DNA from 2 places in the Paenibacillus sp. S25 genome. Region 2 is predicted to be linked to the other one. Evidence: riboswitches for the same ligand, from Rfam matches in the RefSeq annotation. Region 2 holds a riboswitch; the other holds the start of a gene.

Region 1 (3,610 bases), 210 kb from region 2:
ACGCGTTTCCTTATACAGCTTTCTCGCAAAATGTTGGTCTGATTTCGCTCACACGCGTCAAATCGCGGAACGTCATTTTTGCTGCCGGCGGTATCATGGTTGTTCTTGGTTTGCTTCCTAAGCTGGCTGCCTTAACGACAGTGATTCCTAACGCTGTGCTGGGCGGGGCGATGATCGTCATGTTCGGCTCGGTCGCTGCATCAGGCATGTCTATTCTGTCAGAAGTGGATCTGCGGAAGGAAAGCAATCTGCTGATCGCAGCATGCAGCATTGCCGTGGGCCTAGGCTCTGCCGTTCTGCCACAAATGTTCGACCAGCTGCCGAGCTTTGCCAAAATGCTGTTGCAAAATGGTATCGTTTCGGGCTCGGTTACAGCGATTGTCTTGAATATCGTTTTGACGAGAAAACAGGGCGAATCGGTCAAAAGCGTGACGGTTCAGGAGGTTCCACAGAAGGTTTGATGATTAGGAAAAAATAAGATAGCCGGAAAGAGGACGTATGCCTCTTTTCCGGCTTTTTGGCATGGAGTTATCCAGAACTGATTATTTATTTAGCAGCATGAAGTTATTGATGAAACCCTCTTCCTGTATAAAGATCGGGGTTTGGATTTTCGAAGTAAAGTCATAATAGTACACGCCGCGTCCTTCATCCTGATTTTTCTGAGAGGCGCTGCCTAAATAGTAGATACCCTTGCCGTCTGGGGACATATAGAGACTGTGCAGTGGCGCTAAAGTTAACTCTTAAGTTGATTTATCTACTAGAGGAATTTGCTAGAGTAGTGGGCAAGGTCGTGGTATAATTTACCTTATGGATTTTGAATAGTGGTGGATGTTTTCGGACCACGGTGCAGCTTCCCGAAAGGGGGTGAAGCCGATGGTCACACTTGTGTCGTGCTACGATGTGTTGCGTTGGATGGTTACGTTACTAAGCCTGGTGTTTAGTATTCGTAAACTTTATCGCTGGCTACGTCGGAAATTTCGGAACAAGCGAAAACCCACCGCGTAATTAGGTTGGCCCCTAACGGTGGGTTTCGTTTGCATTGACATTTAGTTATGCAGCGCGCCGTGGTGGTGATCCACAGCCTTTCAAGTCCTAAGAGTCTTTGCCGTTGGCGCGGCGAAGACTCTTTTTAGTATACGACACGGTAGTTTACTCTATACCTAATTTTAACACTTCAATTGCGTGCACGCAATTGGAGGTTACGTCTTGTTTCTACCTTATCGTTCAAATTTAAATTATTGTGCAGCATTTATTGACAAGCCTGTGACAACAAAATAAGATCGTAATGGAAAGAAATAAAGGAAGAAAACAGGTGTGAGCCGGACGACTCTGTGTACGGGGTTTTGTTGAGACCATGTAGATGGATTTTGAGCGTGTTCACTTAAAAGGGAAGTTCGGTTGATTCCGACACGGGCCCGCCACTGTATACAGGCCTTAGCAGGATACTGCTGGAGCTTTCAGAACAGCCACTGGAACTGTGAAGAACCGGGAAGGCCTGAAAGATGCGCCTGGAGTCAGGAGACCTGCCTGTTTTGACATCACTGTCAGACCCACGGGATGCTGGGGAGGTGGTTAGGCGTGCTGCATACGGAATGTCTGAAACCGATCTGATCCCTTCTATGTTTTTGGAGTTGGCTTCGAGGTGAGTTTTGACATTTTATAATGAAAGCATTTCTGACTGCTGATCAAGTGGTCCGGAATGCTTTTTTCGCGTTTTGCGTTAGGTTTATATGATTTTACAAGATAGAGGGGGATTCATTGAATGATTAGCAATCGTAGCAGGAGTTCATGGTTGATATGTACAGGGGTGATACTGTTGCTGGCAGTTATGGCTCTTTCGGGATGTGCCAGCAATAAGACGTCGGATAGCTCCGGTAAGGGTGAAAACGCGTCAGCACAACAAACAGCGACAGATAAAAAGCTGGTAATGGCGTATACATGGAAACCGTCGGGCGTTGACCCGCACGGAGATAATAGCTGGGATGTGATGCGATCCGGTGCAGGTGAGACACTTGTCCGTTTGAATGAAAAGCTGGAGCCTGTGGCTTGGCTGGCAAAGGAGTGGAAGCAGGATAGTCCTACAGTTTGGACGTTCAGCTTGCAGGATAAAGTCACTTTTCATGATGGAAAGAGTATGGATGCAGCAAGTGTAAAAGCATCTTTACTGCGCTCTATCGAGAAAAGCCATCTGGCGAAGGATTTACTGAATGTGAAGTCCATTGATGTAAGCGGCCCGCTGGCTTTGAAAATCACGACAAACCAGCCGAATGCGGCGTTGGTGTCCAATCTAGCTGATCCATCGACGATTGTACTGGATGTGGCATCGATGAAAGATGAGCAGAGCTACCCAGCGATGACAGGCGCCTTTAAAATCAAAGCGTTCAACAAGGACCAATCGTTGGTCGTAGAGCGTTATGACGGATATTGGGGCGAGAAGCCACGACTGGCTGAAGCGACGATGAAGTTCATTACGGACGGGAATTCGCGCCTGATGGCGCTGCAATCCGGCGAGGTGGACGTAGCGACCGATATTCCGGTTGATAACACAGAGGTAGTGAAAAAGAACGACAAGCTACAAGTACTGTCGGCTCCCTCCTTGCGCACCCATATGATCGTGTACAATATGGAATCGCCAGTATTCAAGGATGCGGCGAACCGTAAGGTGGTGGACAGCCTGATTCCGCGCACATCGATTGTGAGCGCCGTCATGAGAGGCTTCGGTACGGAAGCAAGCAGTCCGTTCCCGAGCATTCTTCCCTTTGGTAAAGTTGAGCGTAAAGCGCTGGGGGGAACGGCAGAGCAGCTGTTGACGAAGGATGGCTGGCAGAAGGACGCCCAAGGGACATGGACTAAGCAAGGCAAGCCGTTCGAGGTTACGCTGCTGACTTTCCCTCAGCGTCCGGAGCTCTCTGTTATGGCTGAGGTCATCCAAAGCCAATTGCTGAAAGAGGGAATCCAGGTCAAGATTCGCAAGGTGGAAAATATCGACGAGGCGTTGACCAAAAACGATTGGGATTTTGCTATGTACAGTATGCTTACTGCTCATACAGGAGAGCCGCAATATTTTATGGACATGTTTTATTCTTCGAAAAGCGAAGCCAATGTAAGCCGGTATAGTTCCAAACCGCTAGAGAGTATTCTTAACAGCTTGAAGCTGGCGAAGGATACAGCGCAGCGTAATGCTGTGACACTACAAGCGCTGGATATCATCAATGCGGATTTGCCACAGTCGTTCATTGTGCATCCTGATAATGTGTTTGGTGTGAAAAAAGGGGTGGAGGGTTTTACACCCCATCCGATCGAGTATTACTACATTACAGCGCAATCTGATATTGCGGAATAACGAGCTGCGTATCCTATGATTCGTTTTATACTGGAACGTGTGGCGCAGCTGCTCATCATTGTATTCGTTGTATCCACGCTGACTTTTGTACTGATGCGGCTGGCTCCTGGTGACCCTGCTACTATTTTGCTCACCGCGCATAATGTCCCTGCCTCTGAGGAGGCGTTGACGACGCTACGGCAGGAACTGGGCTTAAACGAGCCGCTTCATATTCAATATGTGAACTGGCTGCGAGATGTGTTCACGGGGCATTGGGGCACCTCGTAT
Region 2 (3,610 bases):
CGAAGGAAACGTCTCCGTATATAATCGGCGGTTTGACACAGCGGGAGCCGTAGGACTGCACCCATCCGTTTTGCGTAAAAGCAAAGCCGTTCAGCTTTTCGCCAAAAAATTCAACCATATCGGTCCGCTCAAATTCGCCGTGTACAAGCACGTCAATGCCAATGTCCTCCTGAATATCAATCCATTCCTTAATTTGCTGTTGGATGAACGCCCGGTATTGCTCGGCAGACCATTCTCCTTTGCGATAGTGCAGGCGGGCCTTGCGGATCTCGGCGGTTTGCGGGAAGCTACCAATGGTCGTCGTCGGCAGCGGAGGCAACTTCAGCTTATTTTGCTGAATCTCACGACGCTCGGCGAAAGGAACGCTGCGTGACAGAGGCTCTTTTGCCAACAGGTCGGCCAGATCTGCAGCTGTCTGTACGCGTGCCGCTGAGCTGTTGAAACGGGTTACCGCATCCGCACTTTGCTCAAGCTTGGCGAGTGCGGAAGGATCGTGTTTGCCAAGTGCAGCCGTCAGGACGGCGATTTCCTCCAGCTTTTCATCGGCAAAGGCCAGCGCTTGCACCAGCTCCTTGTCCAGCTTTTGCTCTGCCTCCAGACTGACCGGCACATGCAGCAGACTGCATGATGGCTGTACGATAAGCTGTGCGGCAGTGGTTTGTTCTGCTAACTGACCCAGCAGGGCAGCCACAGCGTTCAGGTCGCTGCGCCATATGTTGCGCCCGTCAATGACCCCAGCGCCCAGCGTTTTTCCTTTAGGGAAGCCATGCTGTAATATATGCTGAAGATTTTCGCCATCATCATACACAAAATCAAGACCCAGTCCCTGTACCGGAAGTGCGGACAGACGCTCATAATGGTCCAGGCTGCCAAAGTAGGTTTGCAGCATTATATTTAAAGAGGGCGCAGCTTGAGTTAAAGCTTCATAGACTTCCTGAATAATGTCCAAATCCTCTGCCGGGAATGAGGTGGTCAGGACAGGTTCATCGATTTGGACCCACTGAACGCCTTCTGCCGCTAGTTCAGACAGGATACGGGTGTACAGTGGCAGGAAGCTTCGTACGATGGTGGCCAAATCCTTATGATCATAGCCTTTGGAAAGGGTAACGAATGAATAGGGGCCGATGAGGACCGGTTTCCCATCAATGCCTAGTTCTTGTTTTGCTTCACGATAAGCCTGTAAAGGTTTATTTTCAGTGAACACCGGGACTGCGTTTGCCAATTCAGGAACGATGTAGTGATAATTGGTATTCATCCATTTGGTCATTTCACTGGCGGTTGCTCCCTTCTGTCCACGAGCGATCCCGAAATACACGGACAGAGGAACCGGACCTGCGGGACGATGGTTGAACCGTTCGGGTACCAGACCGAACATCACAGATGTATCCAGCATGTGATCGTAATAGGAGAAGTCTCCGACAGGAATGCGATCAATCCCCTTGTCACGCTGCTTGCTCAGATGCTCCAACCTTAATCTTTTCATCTCCATTTGCAGTTCGCTTTCGTTAATGCTGCCGTTCCAGAAGCGTTCCAGTGCTTTCTTCCATTCCCGGTTTTCGCCGATACGTGGATATCCCAGATTACTGCTAATCAAGCCGGACAATTCAGGCCATTCAATAATGGACATGTACTTTTCCTCCTAGTGGGTAGCTGTTTTATTTTTACGTACCAAAAAAGGCATTCTTCCCCCCAGAGTTAAAAATAAGTAGGGGAAAGAATGCCTCCGTGATTGAAAAATCAAAAATACGGCGACTGCTCTTAACACCTCCCTATCTTCCGTAGGTACTTGCGATGTTGTTAAAACAGGCAGGTCTCCTGACTTACGGATCATGACTCTCAGCATTCCTTCCCGGTCTGTGGACCAGTGGATATATGAACAGCTGAAAGTTCCCCGTTTACAGTGGCGGGACCGTGCCGGATTTGCACCGGCTTCCCTTTTAAGCCTGATCTGAATAGAACAGACACCTATCTCCAAGCTATGCGGTTGAGGTATGACGAATAATTATGCACTCGTATACTTGTTCACCATCATAAGTGAAACTTACAGGATGCGCAATAGAAACTCCAATGGAATCTGTTAGCATATGAAAAAAAGACAAGCCTTACCCGTGAGGGGGACTTGCCTTACATTAGATATAGCATCTTGCCTTCTGGGTAGACATCGCCTTATGCCAATGAAACGGTATAGCCTGCCTGAATACTGGCTCTCACATCCACCAGACGCTGGTTGCGACTGCCCCGGAAGGGAAGGGTCAGGTCCTTTTGCTGTTCTACAAAACGACCATCCACAATCACATCGCACAAAAGCGCTAGCTCCTGTCGCTCCTGATCTGTGAGTAAATCTTCATAGACAAAGCCAGTATAAGCCCACACGGTTCGGTCGGGACAGGCCTCGCGGAAGTCACGCACAAATTGCGAGCATTCTGCTGCTGAGAAAAACGGATCTCCCCCGCAGAGAGTCAGTCCGTCCAACAACGGATTATCCATGATGTCACGAATGACTTCCTGTTGTCGTTGGGGTGTGAATGGCTCACCTGCACGGAAGCTCCACGACGCTGGATTAAAGCATCCGGGACAGGCATGGCGGCAACCGCTAATGAACACGACGGTGCGCAGGCCGTATCCTTCGTTCAGAGATTCCGGAATATAGCCACACAAATTCACTTATGTTTCACCCGGTCTCGAACTTCTGCCTGTTTTGCAGCATTAAAGCGAACGGTATAATCTCCTGTCAGATATCCGGTTACCCGACGTAAGCGCTGAAAGTGTGTATGCTCCTCATCTGTGCCGCATTGGGGGCAGCTTGTCCCGATAATCCCTTCATAACCACATTCCGTACAACGATCCACCGGGTGGTTGATAGAGAAGTAGCCGATGTTCTGATGCAGCGCGTACTGAACAATTTTAAGAAACGCATCCGGGTTATTCCGCGCATTACCGTCCAGCTCGATGTATGAAATCGCACCAGCGTTGCATAGGTTATGAAACGGAGCTTCCAAGCTGATTTTACGAGCAGCCGGGAGTGTGTAATACACGGGAATATGAAAAGAATTCGTGTAATATTCTCGATCATTTACCTCAGGAATAATCCCGAAATCACGTTGATCCAGCAATGTGAATTTGCCCGACAGACCTTCGGCAGGCGTAGCGAACAATGTAATATTTAAATTGTGATGTTCACTCATTCGATCGCAATACACGCGCATGGAAGTGATGATTCGCTGTGCCTCGCGGTATACGAAATCATCCTCCCCGTGGTGTTTCCCGTATAGTGCCTTCATGCACTCAGCTAGCCCGATGAACCCGATCGAAAGCGTACCGTGCTTTAGTACGCTTCCCACCTTATCATCTGGCGCCAGTTCTTCTCCACCTTCCCATACCCCTTCACGCATCATAAAGTCCGAAGCTTTGGCCGGCTGGCTGGTCTGGATTTGATAGCGATGGATTAGGCCATCCACTGCAATGCGCATAACTTCTTCCAGTCTCGCATCAAAGCGATCACGGTCAGGTGTCAGGCGTTTGCCTGTGCAAATACCATACTCAATGCCAAGCCGCACCAGATTAATGGTATTGAAGGAGAGATTTCCCTTGCCACTCTGCCGGTTTCTGC

What was found. Region 2 has a riboswitch for cobalamin ahead of metE (5-methyltetrahydropteroyltriglutamate--homocysteine S-methyltransferase). Riboswitches for the same ligand answer to the same signal wherever they lie in the genome.
Region 1: another riboswitch for cobalamin. It lies ahead of KAI37_RS25280 (ABC transporter substrate-binding protein); the one in region 2 lies ahead of metE (5-methyltetrahydropteroyltriglutamate--homocysteine S-methyltransferase).

What each region holds. Positions count from the first base shown of each region.
Region 1 is NZ_CP073683.1:5,759,032-5,762,641, reverse strand. It holds gene KAI37_RS25285 (nucleobase:cation symporter-2 family protein) at 1-461, shown strand, start outside; cobalamin riboswitch at 1,342-1,545, shown strand; gene KAI37_RS25280 (ABC transporter substrate-binding protein) at 1,763-3,343, shown strand; gene nikB (nickel ABC transporter permease) at 3,359-3,610, shown strand, end outside.
Region 2 is NZ_CP073683.1:5,549,793-5,553,402, reverse strand. It holds gene metE (5-methyltetrahydropteroyltriglutamate--homocysteine S-methyltransferase) at 1-1,627, opposite strand, end outside; cobalamin riboswitch at 1,789-1,984, opposite strand; gene nrdG (anaerobic ribonucleoside-triphosphate reductase activating protein) at 2,167-2,664, opposite strand; gene KAI37_RS24330 (anaerobic ribonucleoside triphosphate reductase) at 2,661-3,610, opposite strand, start outside.